3 regions of the Bradyrhizobium sp. BLXBL-01 genome follow, and region 3 is predicted to be linked to each of the others. Evidence: predicted binding sites of a transcription regulator. Region 3 holds the regulator's gene; each other region holds the start of a gene.

Region 1 (5,366 bases), 4.1 Mb from region 3:
TCGGCAGGCCGGCAACGGCTTCAACCGCAGCCTCGGTCGAGGTCTCAGCACTGCCTTCAACGGGCGGCGTCGCGGCCGTAACCGTCTCAGTGACGACCTGCTCGGTGACGACAGGCTTTTGCGGCAGCGGCGGGCGCTTCTCCATGCGATAGCCGAGCGCGCGCAGCACGGAGGCAAAATCCTCGCCGGCAGATCCCGTGAGCGAGGTCATCGCCTGCGTCACCACGAAGCTGCGGCCGTCGAACGCGCCGGCGGGCTTTTCGCCGGGCGAATTCTCGCGCCAGGCCAGCGCCGGGCGGATCAGGTCGGCGAGGCGTTCCAGGATGTCGACGCGCACGGCGCGCTCGCCGGCCTGCTTGTAGCCGAGCACGCGATAGGCATCGCGCGGCAGCGCCTTGTCGACCGGGAACGAGGTGCGCCCCGAGGAGGCCAGATGCTGCGCCCCCGACAGCGCGGAGAGATCGACATTGTCCTGCTTCAGCGCCCAGAGCAGCGCGGCGAGCGCACGCGCGGCGGGCTTGAGCAGGCCGGGGAAATAGAGGTGATAGGCGCCGAAGCGGACGCCGTATTTGCGCAACGTCGCGCGCGAAGGCTGGTCGAGATCCTTCAGCTCGCTGGCAATCTTCGGACGCTCGAGCACGCCGAGCGCCTCGACCAGCTGATAGGCGATGCCGCGGGCGATGCCGGTGACGTCCTCGGCCTTCGACAGCTCGAACATCGGCCCGAGCAGCTTTTCGATGTGGGTCTTGAGCCAGAGCTCGAGCCGCGCCTGCACCTTGTCGCGGGGGGCGCCGGTCAGGCGCTCGTCCGAGATGATGCGGATGCGCGGATGCAGCGCGTCGTCTGCGGCGGCGAGCCGCGCCACCGCATCGCCGGTCCAGCGGATGATGCCTTCGGACGTCAGCACGAACTGCTCGTCCGGCGCATTGCCCAGCTTTTCGGCGCGCGCGTTGATCTCGCCGGCGAGCACCGCTTGCGCTGCAGCCTGCAAGGCTTTCGCATCGGAGCCGGCTTCCGCCGCATCCGGTGCAAAGGTGAAGCCATCGAGACGGCCGATGACATGGCCTTCGACGATGACTTCGCCGGTCTTGCCGATTTCAGTATTCAAGCTCGTGTTCTCCCGCAGGCGGCGCATCAATACACTGGTCCGGCGATCAACGAAACGCTCAGTCAAGCGTTCATGGAGCGCATCCGATAATTTATTTTCGACCTCCCGCGTGATCCCCTGCCAGCGTTCGGGGTCTTTCAGCCAGTCCGGGCGGTTGGCGACGAAGGTCCAGGTGCGGATCTGGGCGATTCGGGCCGACAGCGTGTCGATATCGCCGTCGATGCGATCGGCCTGGGTGACCTGGGACTCGAACCAGGCATCGGGAATACAGCTCTTGCGCATCAGGAAGCCGTACAGCGTCGTCACCAGCTCGGCATGGGCGGCCGGCGACAGCTTTCTGTAGTCCGGCACCTGGCAGGCTTCCCACAGACGCTCCACGGCGGCCTTGCCATGCGCGATATCGCGCACCTCGCCGTCGCGGGCGGCGTGATCGAGCACGCGCATGTCCTCGGCGATCGGCGCGCGCGTCAGCGTCTCGTGGCCGGGGGCGAGGTTCAGCGAGACCTGCAGCGCGCCGAGCGAGGAGAAATCCAGCTTCGAATTGCGCCATTGCAGCACCTTCACGGCATCGAAGGTGTGGTTCTGCAGCGCGTTGACGAGCTCGGGCTCGAACGGCGCGCAGCGGCCCGTGGTGCCGAAGGTGCCGTTGCGGGTGGCGCGGCCGGCGCGGCCCGCAATCTGCGCGAACTCGGACGGCGTCAGGCGGCGGAACTGGTAGCCGTCGAACTTGCGGTCGGAGGCAAAGGCGACGTGGTCGACGTCGAGATTGAGGCCCATGCCGACGGCGTCGGTGGCGACGAGATAATCGACGTCGCCGTTCTGGAACATCGCGACTTGCGCGTTTCGCGTGCGCGGCGACAGCGAGCCCAGCACCACGGCGGCGCCGCCATGCTGGCGGCGGATCAGCTCGGCGATGGCGTAGACTTCGTCGGCGGAGAAGGCGACGATGGCAGTGCGGCGCGGCTGGCGCGTGATCTTGCGGTCGCCGGCGAACTCGAGCTGCGACAATCTGGGCCGCGTGATCATGGAGACGCCCGGCAACAGGCGCTCGATGATCGGGCGCATGGTGGCGGCGCCTAACAGCAGCGTCTCGTCGCGGCCGCGGCGGTTGAGGATGCGATCGGTGAAGACGTGGCCGCGCTCGAGATCGGCGGCGATCTGGACCTCGTCGACGGCGAGGAAGGAGACGTCGAGATCCCTCGGCATCGCCTCCACGGTCGAGACCCAATAGCGCGGGTTCTTCGGCTTGATCTTCTCCTCGCCGGTGACGAGCGCGACGCTGGCCTCGCCGGCTCTGTCGGCGATCTTGTTGTAGACCTCGCGCGCGAGCAGGCGCAGCGGCAGGCCGATCAGCCCTGAGGGATGCGCCAGCATCCGCTCGATGGCGAGATGGGTCTTGCCGGTGTTGGTGGGACCGAGCACCGCGGTGACGCCCGCACCGGGTGCGCGCTCGGAGGCGAAGGGGGAGGAGGAAAAAGCCATGTCTGGGGATTAGGTAATGGCGATTTGGGCGAATGTCAGTGCGGTATGGGGCGGGGAGGGGGCTTGCTCTTCGTTCCTCATCCTTAAGGAGCGCGTCAGCGCGTCTCGAAGGATGAAGGCCCGGCTGGTGCTGCTGGGCAAGCCAAGCCCCTCGCCCTTCGAGACGGCCGCTTGCGCGGCCTCCTCAGGGTGAGGGGCACACCGAGGGTGTGGGAGCGCCCTCCCCAAATCCCGCGCAACTGTTTCACTTTGCGACGCTTTTCCCGTTCGCTTTAAGCCTCGGAACGACTCTAGAACGAATCGCGGCCGAATCGCTGACTCCCGATTGAGTCCCGTTCCGTTCACGCAACATGTCGCGGGACTCGTGTTGGTTGCGCACTAGATGGAGTTTTGCGGAGGCGCACAAGCGAGCGGGGTGGTTAAAGCTGGGGATGGCGGCGAGTCGAATCAGAATCGGGGAGGAGTCAAATGGATTCCCCGATTAGGGCCGTCAAAACACAAAGTGCGAAAACAACCCCATGCACAGTAGGTAAGTCATTGAAATCATTAGGGCGCGCTTTTGGAGACCCATTTCGCTCGTCATTCCGGGGCGCGACGCAGTCGCGAGCCCGGAATCCATCGGGCAACCGTCTGTGCCGCCTAATGGATTCCGGGCTCGCGCCAAGGGGCGCGCCCCGGAATGACGGCGGAGGGAGAGGCGCGGACTCTTCGCCTACTGCGTCTTCGCCACCCTTGGCGGCTGGGGGGCGGTGATGAAGCTCGTCGCTTCCAGCATGGCCGGCCCCAGGGGCGTCGGCACTTTCAGCCAGAACGGGACCAGGATGCGCGTGCCGGCGATCGGGGCGAACGCGATCTCCATGTTGCGCTGGGCGGCGAGGTATTTGATCACGGGGCGATCGGGGATGTAGCCGGCGATCGGCACGAAATAGATCGCGCAGACCACGACCGGGCCCTTGTACCCCTTCTCCGCCTTCACGGTCTCCATGCGCTTGAAATCGAGCTTGAGCTCGTAGCGCATGCGGCCGTCGAACACGGGGGCGGCGTTGTGGCAGGCCTCGGGCGCAACGGGATCGCCGGTGCCGGGCACGCGCAGCAGCGAGGCGGTCATCGGGTCCCACACGCCGCGGCGATGCGCGTCGGTGACGACGATGCGGTCGGGATCGACCGGCGGCTCCGGCAGAATGGCAAAATCCTTCACATTGCCCTTGTCGAGCGTGATGCGGATCTCTTCGGTCTTCTTCTGGGTGGTGGTGGAGGCCTGGTAGCCGGTCGCAACCAGCGCGCCATTGACGACGCGCCCCTGGCTCGCGCCGGTGCCGGACCCGCCCGTGAACGACTTCAAAAGTCCCGAGGTGCCGCCGGCCGCCGCCGCCGAAAACACGTCGTCCTGGATATCGATGTTCCAGGCGCCCTTGCCGACGGGAATGCCCGCCAGCGTCGCCTCATATTGCGCCTCGAGCTTGCCCTGCGCGGCCGCCGGCGCTGTGCCGGACGCCACGGCCAGCACAAGGCCGCAAAGCGCCATCAGCCGGCCGGCCAGACGCGGTCGGGCGAAGCGCAGATTCTGCGCAAAATGAAGCGTTATCGGCACGAAACAATCCAATCGGGGCGCGATGCGCTGTTACTTAAGCCAAAACCGGCGGCAAACAATGTGTCGGGGCCTGCAGCCCTGGGAACTCCACCGGACTCTTCGACGGCGAATACGCCCTTTATGTGATGGTAAGGCGCGACAATCATTGCCGTTTTGGTGATCGGGCGGTAACGGGGGGCGCTGTCATGCCCCGCGAAGGCGGGGCATCCAGTACGCCGCAGCGCCTATGGTCAGCCGCGCCGCCGCGGGGTACTAGATCGCCCGGTCAAGCCGGGCGATGACACCTGTTGTGGGGCACGAGATCGCCACCCAAAACCTTGACGCAGGGCCCCTTCCCCCCTATACGTCCGCCCGCTCCCTGCAAGGACGAAAGAATTTGCCCCCGTGGCGCCGAAATGGCGGCCGCACTCGTTGGGGGTTCGAACTAAAGGATTTATGCCATGTCTCGCCGCTGCGAACTGACGGCCAAGGGCCCCCTCGTCGGCCACAAGGTCAGCCACTCCAACATCAAGACCAAGCGCCGCTTCCTGCCGAACCTCGTCAACGTGACGTTCATCTCGGAAGCCCTGGGCCGCAACGTGCGCCTGCGCGTCTCCACCAACGCGATCAAGAGCGTCGACCACAATGGCGGCCTCGACGCCTACCTGCTCAAGGCCAACGCCGATGCGCTCTCCCCGCGCGCGGTCGAGCTGAAGCGCGCCATCCAGAAGAAAGTCGGCGACACGGCGCCGGCGAAGCAGGCGAGCTGAGATTTTTTGAATTGGGCGGGGGCTAAGTTGCGTCGCGTGGCGTAGGCTTAGCCGAGTAAGAGTTCGAGTAGCGGCCGGATCGGAAGATCCGGCCGCTTTTGTTTTTGGGGAGCAACAACCTAAGGTATCGCTCGCTGGCCGCGAATCGCGCAAGAGTACTAGATTGCTTGTGGTCGAAAGGACGTCAGATGGTGGCGCTCCGTGACTCAGTATTCATTAGTCACGCTACTCCGGAAGATAACGCTTTCACTCTTTGGCTCGGGGGACGCCTAACCGCGCTGGGCTACCACGTATTTGCCGACATACTTCGTCTCAAAGGCGGTGACGATTGGGAGCGAATTCTAGAGGACGCGATCCGACAACGCGCAAAGCGCTTTCTGCTCGTTGGAACGCCAGGCGGAATACAAAAGCAAGGAGTTAGAAATGAGATCAATCT
Region 2 (5,366 bases), 2.2 Mb from region 3:
AGAAAGACGACCTTACCCATGTCGATGTTCCCCGTCGATGTTCCCGTTTTGCCGGCGCTCATCTTGGCAAGCCCGGCATGAACGCCGGATGAAGCGGGCGATGACAATTCCTTCAGCGGAACGGAACCAGGGAATCACGAGCGCGTTGGCGTGGCAGTTCGGGATGCCGTCGCATGCGCACCAACAACAAGAAGTCGTCCGAGCTGATCTCTGCCAGCGGCCTTATCAGGCTGATGACGCATGCAATGATGGGCGCAGCGCTCGGCCTCACCTTCAGCCTCACGCTCGTCCTGTCCAATCCAGCCGTGGCCAACCTGCTGAACAACGGCGGGGGCCAGGCCGCGACGGTCTTCGCCCTCACCTTGGTGACGACCTTCGCGATCGGCGCGACGCTCACCGGCGCCGTGTTCATCCTGGCCGAGGACAAGCAAACTTGAAGCGTGCGTGACGCACGGAAGATGCCTTGCCGGGAACTCCTGCCGCGAGGCGCGGTTTGCTGCCTGCGTCAATTTAACACAGGGAGTTCCCCCGCATGAACACGACCAAGCTCGCTCTCGCCGTCATGCTAGCAACCGGCCTTGCCGCCACGCCGTTCGCCGCCCAGGCCAAGTCGCACAAGGCCAAGCATGGATCCTCGACGTCATCGTCGCAGACCACCGGCGCCAACACCAAGTCTTCCAAGGGCGCTGACCCCACGGGCCAAGGCGGCGCCGGCCCGGGCTCCGATCAGAGCGGCACCATGACGAACAAGGGCAGCATGACCAACACCAAATAGGCGCTCCCAAATCATGGAGGGCCCCGCCATTGCGGGGCCCTCTGTCTTCCATCTCATCTTGGGGTCGGCACTTGGCGGTATCCGGCGCCAACGATCTCAGCGGCGCTCGGCTGCGCGCGCGGGATTGCCGCCTGTCTTCACGGGACGAAGGCGCACCCGGTCGCGGACGTCAGGCAGAACGTCGCTGCCGCCGGCCGCCTTCCATTCGGCAATCAGGAGGTTGATTTTCCGGCGCAGGTCCATCTGCGCCAGGGCCCTTTCCGTGCAGTCGCGATCGCGCTCGACGAGGTCGCGCACCGACGCCTCGACGTCGGCCATCTCAAGCCTCAAGGCTCTGATTTTACGTCGAATTTCATTAATTCTGTTGTCCATGGCTTTTTAGAACAAAATAAGAACATATAGTCAAGTCACGATTTCAGGACGGAGACGCCAGATGCAGGTTCAAGGTAAATACGACGCCAGATTTGTACTTGGCGAGCAGATGACACGGGCGCAGGGCCTGAAGCTGAAGCGGCTGAGCGATGAGGCCTATCAGCCCGGCCAATATGCGCGGGATCTGTCCTTTAGCGAGGCCGCACGACGCATCCAGGCGCTGGAAGCGGAGATCGAGCTGGCAAATTCCTTCTAGAGCATGGTCCGGAAAAGTGTGCGGCGATTTTCCGAAGAGATCATGCTCGAACAATAGCCTAAAGCGCGATGACGGTTCATCCTAATCGCATCGCGCTTTAGCTGCGCCGCCCGCGCTCCCGGAACCATGGTTGTGCCGAATGGTTCTCCTCGCCGAGGGAGAACATGCATGGCACGCAAGGCAAAGAAACGCCGCTACTCAAGCAGCTCGGGCAGCGATGTCGCCAGCGAGATGCGGCGCTACAAGAAGGGCACCGCGAAGAGCGGGCGCGGCGGCCGCGTCAAGAGCCGCAAGCAGGCGATCGCGGTCGGATTGTCGAAGGCACGCAAGAAGGGAAAGAAGGTCCCGAAGAAGGCTTCGACGCGCAAGAGCGCCAAGAAGATGTCCAAGAAATCGTCGAGGACGTCGTCCAGGAAATCATCGAAGCGCAAATCATCCAAACGGTCGCGCTGACCGGTCTCAGATCATGCTCCCAGGCATGAAGCAGCGGATCGAAATCCCGAACGCAGTCTTGACCGGCCACACCATGGTGCGGCCGGCCCGGTTCGGCTCGGTGATGACGGCTTCATCCGGCACGTCGATCCACTGCCCGTCGAGGCGCACACGGTAACGCCCGTTGTGCGACTCCCAGTCGGGATCGGCGACGGCGAAACCGTCCGCATCCGAGCAGCACGGACCGAGATGGCTGCGCAAACTGTCGAACCATGGCTTCAGAGGGGAATCCGCGTAGCGGCCGTCGTCGCGCCCGAGGGCGTTTCCGCCTGAGAGCACCAATGGCGCCACCAGCAGCGCACTCCTCAGCGAGACCTTCAATCGATCCATGTCGGCACCGATCTCATGCGAACCGCCGGCGAGTTCCACAAAGCGCCGCGAGGTTCGAAGTTCCACGCTTGCAACCCCTCTCAGCGGCGACGTTGCCACAGAGCACCGAGGCACCTGGCGAGTGTGATCAGCGAACACGGCTTTTTCGGACGCACCCGGTCACCCTACCTGCCGTTAACGAGAATGTTATCGGACCTGGCGAGCTCGTGCGAAAGGCGGCCCGAGGCCGCCTTTCTGGATTAGTAGCGGTCGAGGTTCGCGTTAGGCGAGTGGCACCGCGACGAAGCGGGTGGCCTCCGCGCTTCTGATCTGCAGCAGCACGCTGCGCTTGCCCGACGATTTGGCCTGCGCCAGCTCGGAGCGCACCTCGCCGACACTGCTGACAGCCTTGCCGCCGACATTGAGGATGACGTCGCCGGTCCGGATGCCGCGTTGCGCGGCCTGGCCTTGCGGATCAACCTCGGTGACGACCACGCCGTTCTGGCCTGCGCCCTGAACGTCACCTGCCGGCGCCAGGCTGAGGCCGAGGCGCGGCATGCCGGCACCGGGCTGCCCCATGCCCTCGTTGCCCTTGGCCTGCCGCTCGTTCGGCAACTCGCCGAGCGCCAGGGTCACGGTCTTGCTGCCACCCTTGCGGAAGACATCGAGCTTCACGGACGTGCCCGGCGCCAAGCCGGCGATGGTGCGGGCGAGATCGCGAGAATCCTTGATCGCGGTGCCATTGACGGCGGTGATGACGTCCCCCGCCTCGATGCCGGCCTTCGCCGCCGGGCTGCCATCTTGCGGATTGTCGACGATCGCGCCGCGTGCCTCCTTCAGGCCGAGGCTGTCGGCCATATCCGAGGTCACCGGCTGCACCTGTACGCCGAGCCAGCCGCGGGTCACCGCGCCCTTGTCCTTCAGCTGCGCGACGACGAGCTTGGCGGTCGAAGCCGGGATATCGAAGCCGATGCCGACCGAGCCGCCCGAGGGCGAGAAGATCGCAGTGTTCACGCCGATCACGTTGCCGCTCATGTCGAAGGCCGGGCCGCCGGAATTGCCCTTGTTGATCGGCGCATCGATCTGGATGAAGTCGTCGTAGGGACCATTGCCGATATCCCTCCCGCTGGCCGAGACGATGCCCGCGGTCACGGTGCCGCCAAGACCGAAGGGATTGCCGACGGCGACCACCCAGTCGCCGATGCGCGGCTTCTGGTCGGAGAAATTGACGAACGGAAAGTCCTTCTTGCCGTCGACCTTGATCAGCGCGAGATCGGTCTTCGGATCGGTGCCGACGACCCTCGCGGTGTAGGTCGTGCCGTCGTCCATCGTCACCTGCACGGACTGGGCGCGATCGACGACGTGATTGTTGGTCACGGCATAGCCGTCCGCGGAAATGAAGAAGCCGGAGCCTTCGCCCGTGATCATCTGGTGGCGCTGGCGCGGCATGCCGTTCGCACCGCCCGGGAAGCGGAAGCCGAACTGCCGCGAGAACTGGTCGAACGGCGTGTCTTCGTCCGAATCCATCCGGTTCTGCTGCAGCATCGCGCTCTTGTCGTTGTCCTGGTCGATTTTGACCCGCACCGAGATCACTGCGGGTTTGACCTTGCTGACGAGATCGCCGAAGCCGGGCGGCGTCGCGACGGCTTCGGCCGCCTGAGCCGGCGCAATCAAGGAGGAGATGCCGTACGGCAAAGCGCCCGGCGCAATGGCCAGGGAGGCCACGCCCAGCGCGGCCACGGTGCCGAGCAGCGCGAGCCGGCGCGGCCGCAAGATGTTGCGAGACGTGGTGATGTCGGAATTGACGCGATCGTTCATGTCGAAATATCCATGTTGAGCAGGTGTCGCCTTGCCCTCAACATGGTCGCTGCCACCTTACGGCGTCCCGTCCGTCCGATTAAATCTCGGCAAAGAATGGATGAGCGGGCGCAGCAGGCTATCCCGAGGTTTGATGCAGCTCAACGCGCCGCCTTCGCGCAGTGAAAAACTGCGACCATCCGATGATGCTCAGCGGAGGCGCGCCATGTACAAAGACATTCTCGTCCACATTCCCACCGAACGTCCCATGCGTCCTGCGATCGAGGGCTCGATCTCGCTCGCGGCGAAGTTCAACGCGCATCTCGACGCGGTCGCGGTCGGCTATGTCGCCACCAGTGCAGCCTACGTCATGGAAGGTGGCGCGGCCGTGGCGGCCGTGTTCGAGCTGGAGCGCGAGCGCGCCGTGGAGCGGGCCGAGGCTGCGCTCGCGGTATTCAAGAGCGAGGCGGCGAACGCCGGCATCTCCTATACCTGCCACGCGCTCGGCGCGATCCCGGTGGATGCAGCCGGCTCGCTCGGCGAGATGGCGCGTTTGCACGACCTCAGCATCGTGCTCCAGCCCGATCCGGCGCAAGGCGCGTTCGACAACGACGTGCCCGGCGAGATCCTATTCCAGGCGGGCGGCCCGGTGCTGTTCCTGCCCTACACGTTTCGAGGAGCCTTCAAGGCGAACCGGATCGGCATCTGCTGGGACGGCAGTCGCCTTGCCGCCCGCGCCATGCGCGACGCAGCCCCGTTCCTGGCCCGCGCCGAAGAGATCGTGATCATCAGCGTCAACGAGACCGACGCCGTCGCCGGTGAAGCTTCAGCACGCGGCCTGGCCAGACATCTCGGCCGGCGCGGACTATCGACCCGCATCGTCGGCCGGACGGCAACCCGCGCCGACATTCAGCCGATCATCCTGTCGCTGGCGGCCGACGAGAGCCTGGATCTCCTGGTGATGGGCGGCTACGGCCATTCGCGGTTGCAGGAGCGCGTTCTCGGGGGCGTCACCCGCGCCATGCTGGAAGCCATGACGGTCCCGACGCTGATGTCCCATTGAGGCGAGCCCGGCTTGGCGCCGTCACGCCGCGACGGGAGCTTTCCATGTCGCCGGCGCGGCGGCGTCTTTGTCGCGGTGCACATTGCACGCGTCGAAATGCGCCTGGAGCTCGATTTCAGCGAGATATTCGAAATGTTCGGCCTGGCCGAGGAGTTCCCAGGTCTGGAGCGGCCGATATGCCGCCTGCTGACGGCAGAGGGACGCCAGCGCCCGGTAGCGACGTACGTTCTCCATGAGACCCTCCCTCGCGTTCACAGGCTTATTCTCCTGATTTGCGTCAGGCCGATGGCGCTTATGCAAAA
Region 3 (5,366 bases):
GCGCCTGCCGCGTTGGCCGCGATCCCAACCAAGGATCCCGCCATGCAGAACATCGCAGAGCATATGGAAGTCATCGGCGCCGACGGTGTCCATGTCGGCACCGTCGACAGGGTAGAGGGCAACCGCATCAAGCTGACCAGGAAGGACAGCGGCGAGGGCAGCCACAAGGGCCACCATCATTTCATCGACAAGGGCCTCGTTGCCGATGTTGAAGGCAACAAGGTGCGGCTGTCCGCCAAGGCGGACGTCGCCGTGACGATGGAAGAGGAAAAGTAGGGCGCTCCGTCGCCCGTTCCCGATCTGTACCGCTATTCGCGCAGCCGCACGGTCCGGTAGCCTCCGCACCCGTCGCGTATCGCAAGGTGCAGGGGAATGGCGGAGCCGGGGCGGCCAGGACGCTCCCAGGGAGTTGCCGGGACGTGGCCGGTCGGCCGCGCCGCCCCGGCCGGCGGCTTTGCGCCGGCGGGGTTTGGCATCTGGCCGGCCATCGTCGAAATGCTGCGCCAGTGGGCGCGCGCCGAGGCCGGGCCAGGCCGGCTGTTGCCGTGGGTGCCCGTCGCCTTTGGCGGCGGCATCGCGCTTTATTTCGCCGCCGATCATGAGCCGGTGCTGTGGGTGGTTGCCGCGACGGCCATCGCGCTGATGCTCGGCGCGGTGTTGCTCCGGCGGAGCCGGCTGTTTGCTCCTGCCATCATGATCGCGGCGGTCGCCGCCGGATTTGCCATGGCGACCTGGAAGACGGCGCGCGTCGCCCATCCCGTGCTCGCCAAGCCGCTTTATTCGGTGTCGCTGTCGGGCTTCGTGGAAGCGCGCGACATTCGCGAGCGTACCGATCGCTTCGTGCTGCGCGTCAGCGCGATGGAGGCGCAGCGCGGCGACGTCAAGCTCGAGCGCGTCCGCCTCTCGGTGCGCAAGGGCACGGCGCCCGAAGTCGGCAGCTTCGTGCAATTGAAGGCGCGGCTGCTGCCGCCGATCTCGCCGGTGCGGCCCGGCAGCTATGATTTCTCGCGCGACATGTTCTTCCAGAGCATCGGTGCCTCCGGCTTCGTGATGGGCGCGATCACGGCGTCCAGGCCGCCGGATGCCGGCGGCCTGCGGCTGCGCTACGCCGCCTTCATGCAGGGCCTGCGCGATGCAATCGACGCGCGCATCCGCGCAACGCTCGAAGGCGACAACCGGGCGATCGCAACGGCGCTGCTCACGGGGCGGCGCGATGCGATTACCGCGCCGGTCAACGATGCCATGTTCGTCTCGGGGCTCGGCCATGTGCTGTCGATCTCCGGCTATCACATGGCGGTCGTCGCCGGCGTGGTCTTCTTCGCGGTGCGCGCGCTGCTGGCCTTGATCCCGGGGCTGGCGGCCGGCTTTGCCATCAAGAAATGGTCGGCGGCCGCTGCGCTGGTCGCGGCGGCGTTCTACCTGTTGCTGTCGGGCGCGGAGGTCGCGACGCAACGATCGTTTTTCATGACGGCGGTGGTGCTGATCGCCGTCATGGTCGACCGCCGCGCCATCACCTTCCGCACGCTGGCGGTGGCGGCGCTGATCGTGCTCGCGGTCGCGCCCGAGGCGCTGGTGCATCCGAGCTTCCAGATGTCATTTGCGGCAACGCTCGGGCTGGTGGCGCTGGTGCAGATCGGCATGCCGAACCTGCTTGCCTCACCCGATCATTCCGCGACGGCGCGGATCGCGCTGTGGGGCGGCCGCGAGATCGCGATGCTGTTCCTGGCCTCGCTGATCGCGGGGCTCGCGACCACGCCATACGCCGCCTTCCACTTCCATCGCGTGACGCCATACGGCGTGCTCGCCAATCTCGGCGCCATGCCGGTGGTGTCGGCGCTGGTGATGCCGGCCGGGCTGTTGGGGCTGCTCGCGGCCCCCTTCGGGCTCGACGGCGTGTTCTGGTGGTTGATGGGAATCGGCATCGAGTGGATGGTCCTGGTCGCGCGCTGGGTGGCGGCCCTGCCGGGCGCCGTCGGCCGCATTCCGGCGTTCGGGATCGCGCCGCTGATCGCGGCGAGCCTCGGGCTCATCGTGATGGGCCTGTTGCGCACGCCCTTGCGCTGGTCCGGCGCCCTGGTGCTGCTGGCGGCGATCCTCTGGGGGCTGTCGATGCGCCAGCCTGATGTCCTGATTGCCGGGGATGGCGCGAGCGTCGCGGTCCGGGGCGGGGATGGGCGCTTGCAAGTGATCCGCGCCAGCAAGGACAGCTTCCTGCTGAAGGAGTGGCTGGCCGCCGATGCCGATCCGCGTGATGCCGGCAACGCCTCGTTGGCGAGCAGCGTGTCATGTGACGAGTCCGGTTGCGTGGCGCCGCTCGCGGACGGACGGCTGATCGCGTTGGCGACGCGCATCGACGCGCTGGCCGATGATTGCAGCCGCGCCGCGTTGGTGGTGACGGCGCGGCCCGCGCCGCCCGATTGCGCGGCGATGGTGGTCGATCGGGCGCGTCTTGCCAGTCAGGGCGCGCTGGCTCTGACGCGAAGCGCAGAGGGTTTTTCGGTGCAGGCGGTGAGGGCGAGAGGGGCAAGCCGTCCTTGGCTGCCGGCCGGCGCCGGCGAGGGGGATTTCGACGGCAGCCTCGTGCCGAAGACGGCCGTGCCTCGCAACCGGGACGCAACGCCATCGGAGGCCGACTTGCAGGCCGACGATTGAAGATCAATGCGGGGAAAAACCGGTCCGACGGGATCCCGCAGGACGCAAACCATACCATCTCGCCGGCCGCGGCCGGCGATGGCATTTGAATTTGGCCCTCGACTTTTCGGTCGGGGCCGACCGCGTCAGCCGATCGGCAGGCGCGTGATCGTGGGCCGCGTGTCGGCGACGATCTGCGGCTTGTGCTCGCGCTCGATGGCTTGCTGCGTCACCGGCAATTGCAGCACGGTCGCGCGCTGGCCTTCGACGAGCTGCGTCACCAGCACGTACTTGCCGTCCGGAAATTCGATCGCGTCATGATGGCGATCGGGAATGTGCGGGTCGATCTTGCCGAACTTGCCGACGCGGGAGTTGACGGTGCGCGTCCAGATCCAGCGGTTGTCGTAGCGGACGTTATCGGCGAAAGCGAGCTCCGTTCCCGGCAGCAGACAGACCGCGACGGAGAGATCGGCTTCGGAGGCGAAGCCGCGCGTCGAGGTGCCGCGGAAGGTTGTCGTGACGATCGTCTCGCCAACTTCGGCGGGGCGCGTCGCGACGGCATGCAGGCTATAGTCACACATCGGGTGCTCCTCATACTGGGATAGCGACCCGCGTCTCTTTCGAGGCGCAGGCCTCTATCAGAGTGGAAGCCTCCAACGCTCTGCTCGGTTATGGGCAAATCTGCGGCTCGCATCCGCAGCACGCGATCACATTATCTTTCCCGGATTCGATAGGAACAAACCTCGCGTCCTTGCATTTGGCCCGCACTATCGGCGCTGTCGGCACAACTCTACCGGCGGAGCGAAATGGCCGCGTGTCCGCATGGGCGAGTGTCGCGCGGGAAGAGGCGCCGAACAGTCAGCGCAGAACCAGAAAGACCATCCAGCCGGAGCGGACAAGTATCCGCTCCAATCTTGGATCGACGATCGAAGCGCGCGTAGCGCTTACTTCCGGTATCAGTACTTCCGGTAAAGCCCGATCAGCTTGCCCTGGATCTTCACGCGGTTCGGCGGAAGAATGCGGACCTCGTAGGCGGCATTGGCGGGCTCGAGCGCGATCGAGGCGCCGCGGCGGCGGAAGCGCTTGAGCGTGGCCTCCTCGTCGTCGATCAGCGCCACCACAATGTCGCCGGTATTGGCGGTCTCGTTGCGCTGGATCAGCGCCATGTCGCCGTCGAGGATGCCGGCCTCGACCATCGAATCGCCGCGCACCTCGAGCGCGTAGTGCTCGCCGGAGCCGAGCATGTCCGGCGGGACGCTGATGGTGTGGCTGCGGGTCTGCAGCGCCTCGATCGGCGTGCCGGCCGCGATGCGGCCCATCACGGGCACCGCGACGGGGCGCTCGCCCTCATCCGCGGGCGGGCTGGAGCTCGCGCGCACCTTGCCGAGATTGCCCTCGATGACGCTCGGGGTGAAGCCGCGGCGATTGCCGGCTGCGGCCTGGAGCTCGGGCAGCTTGATCACCTCGATGGCACGGGCGCGGTTGGGCAGGCGGCGAATGAAGCCGCGCTCCTCAAGCGCAGTGATCAGGCGATGAATGCCTGACTTCGAGCGCAGGTCGAGCGCATCCTTCATCTCGTCGAAGGACGGCGGCACGCCGCTTTCCTTCAGACGTTCGCTGATGAACCGCAGAAGCTCGTATTGTTTGCGCGTCAACATCTCGACCAAAGTCCCCCGGTTGATGTCGTTCGATTCCGAGACGATGAAGTCGGCAATAAGCCGCTACATCCTCGAAACAAATCATGAACGGACACTATATGTTCGATATGTGTTCCGCAACTGCTTAATTTATGGTGAACGCGGCCGAACTCGCGGAATGCGTGTGGCTCAGCAGCTCAGACGGGCAGCCGCAGCACCTCGCAAGGTGTGCCGGCCTCGGCCTTCGGCGCGAACGGTGCGCGCACGAGAAGTACCTGTGCCGCAGAGAGATTCGCAAGCAGGGAGGAGTCCTGATGGCTGACGGGAAGGGCGACGCGCGTGCCGTCGTCGCGCACCTCCAGCCGCGCACGCAGATAATCCTCGCGCTGATCGTTGGCGCCGAGGTCGCGGCCCAGCACGGCGCGCTCGCGCTGATGATGAATCACTGAACCGCCCGACAGGGCCCGAATCAAGGGCACCATGAACAGGAAGGCGCACACGTATGACGACACGGGATTGCCGGGCAGGCCGATCACGCGCATCGCGCCGAGGCGACCATGCATCATCGGCTTGCCGGGCCGGATCGCGATCTTCCAGAACGCCATCTCGATGCCTTCGCCCTTGAGCGCCTGCTGGACCAGATCGTGGTCGCCGACCGACGCACCGCCGGTCGTGACCAGGATGTCGGCACCGCTCTCGCGCGCGCGGCGGATGCCGGCGGACGTGGACTCCAGCGTATCGGCGGCAATTCCGAGGTCGATGGTCTCGGCGCCCTCGCTGCGGGCAAGGGCGTGCAGGGCATAGCCATTGGAATAGACGATCTGACCGGGACCAGGCGCGGTGCCCGGCATGACCAGCTCGTCGCCGGTGGCGAGAATCGCGACCCTCGGGCGGCGGATAACGCCGAGATAAGGATGATTCATTCCGGCGGCGAGGGCGAGATCGCGCTCGGTGAGACGGATTCCCTTGCGCAGCAGCACGTCGCCTTCGCGGAAGTCGACGCCCGCAGGGCGGATGTGCCGGCCACAAATTGCGGCTTCCTTGATCGTGACATGCTTGCCGTCGGCAATTGTGTCCTCCTGGATCACGACGGCATCG

Evidence for each region. The regulator LexA, encoded in region 3, represses DNA repair genes until DNA is damaged. The targets are predictions, from matches to a motif close to TGTTCNNNNTGTGTTCNG.
Region 1: a site for LexA is predicted at 2,871-2,888, ahead of ACNJYA_RS37365 (helicase-related protein). Genes of this name have one in related genera too.
Region 2: a site for LexA is predicted at 1,155-1,172, ahead of ACNJYA_RS28345 (DUF3072 domain-containing protein). Genes of this name have one in related genera too.

The regions. Positions count from the first base shown of each region.
Region 1 is NZ_CP182471.1:8,065,886-8,071,251, forward strand. Features, by position in the region: gene ACNJYA_RS37365 (helicase-related protein) at 1-2,590, opposite strand, end outside; gene ACNJYA_RS37370 (DUF3108 domain-containing protein) at 3,303-4,115, opposite strand; gene rpmB (50S ribosomal protein L28) at 4,622-4,930, shown strand; gene ACNJYA_RS37380 (toll/interleukin-1 receptor domain-containing protein) at 5,119-5,366, shown strand, end outside.
Region 2 is NZ_CP182471.1:6,094,579-6,099,944, forward strand. Features, by position in the region: gene ACNJYA_RS28325 (hypothetical protein) at 1-20, opposite strand, end outside; gene ACNJYA_RS28330 (hypothetical protein) at 174-437, shown strand; gene ACNJYA_RS28335 (hypothetical protein) at 533-775, shown strand; gene ACNJYA_RS28340 (hypothetical protein) at 872-1,093, opposite strand; gene ACNJYA_RS28345 (DUF3072 domain-containing protein) at 1,209-1,403, shown strand; gene ACNJYA_RS28350 (DUF6496 domain-containing protein) at 1,572-1,856, shown strand; gene ACNJYA_RS28355 (hypothetical protein) at 1,863-2,225, opposite strand; gene ACNJYA_RS28360 (Do family serine endopeptidase) at 2,487-4,022, opposite strand; gene ACNJYA_RS28365 (universal stress protein) at 4,228-5,064, shown strand; gene ACNJYA_RS28370 (hypothetical protein) at 5,086-5,298, opposite strand.
Region 3 is NZ_CP182471.1:3,939,823-3,945,188, forward strand. Features, by position in the region: gene ACNJYA_RS18275 (DUF2171 domain-containing protein) at 43-276, shown strand; gene ACNJYA_RS18280 (ComEC/Rec2 family competence protein) at 373-2,652, shown strand; gene ACNJYA_RS18285 (hypothetical protein) at 2,778-3,212, opposite strand; gene lexA (transcriptional repressor LexA) at 3,588-4,289, opposite strand; gene ACNJYA_RS18295 (molybdopterin molybdotransferase MoeA) at 4,466-5,366, opposite strand, start outside.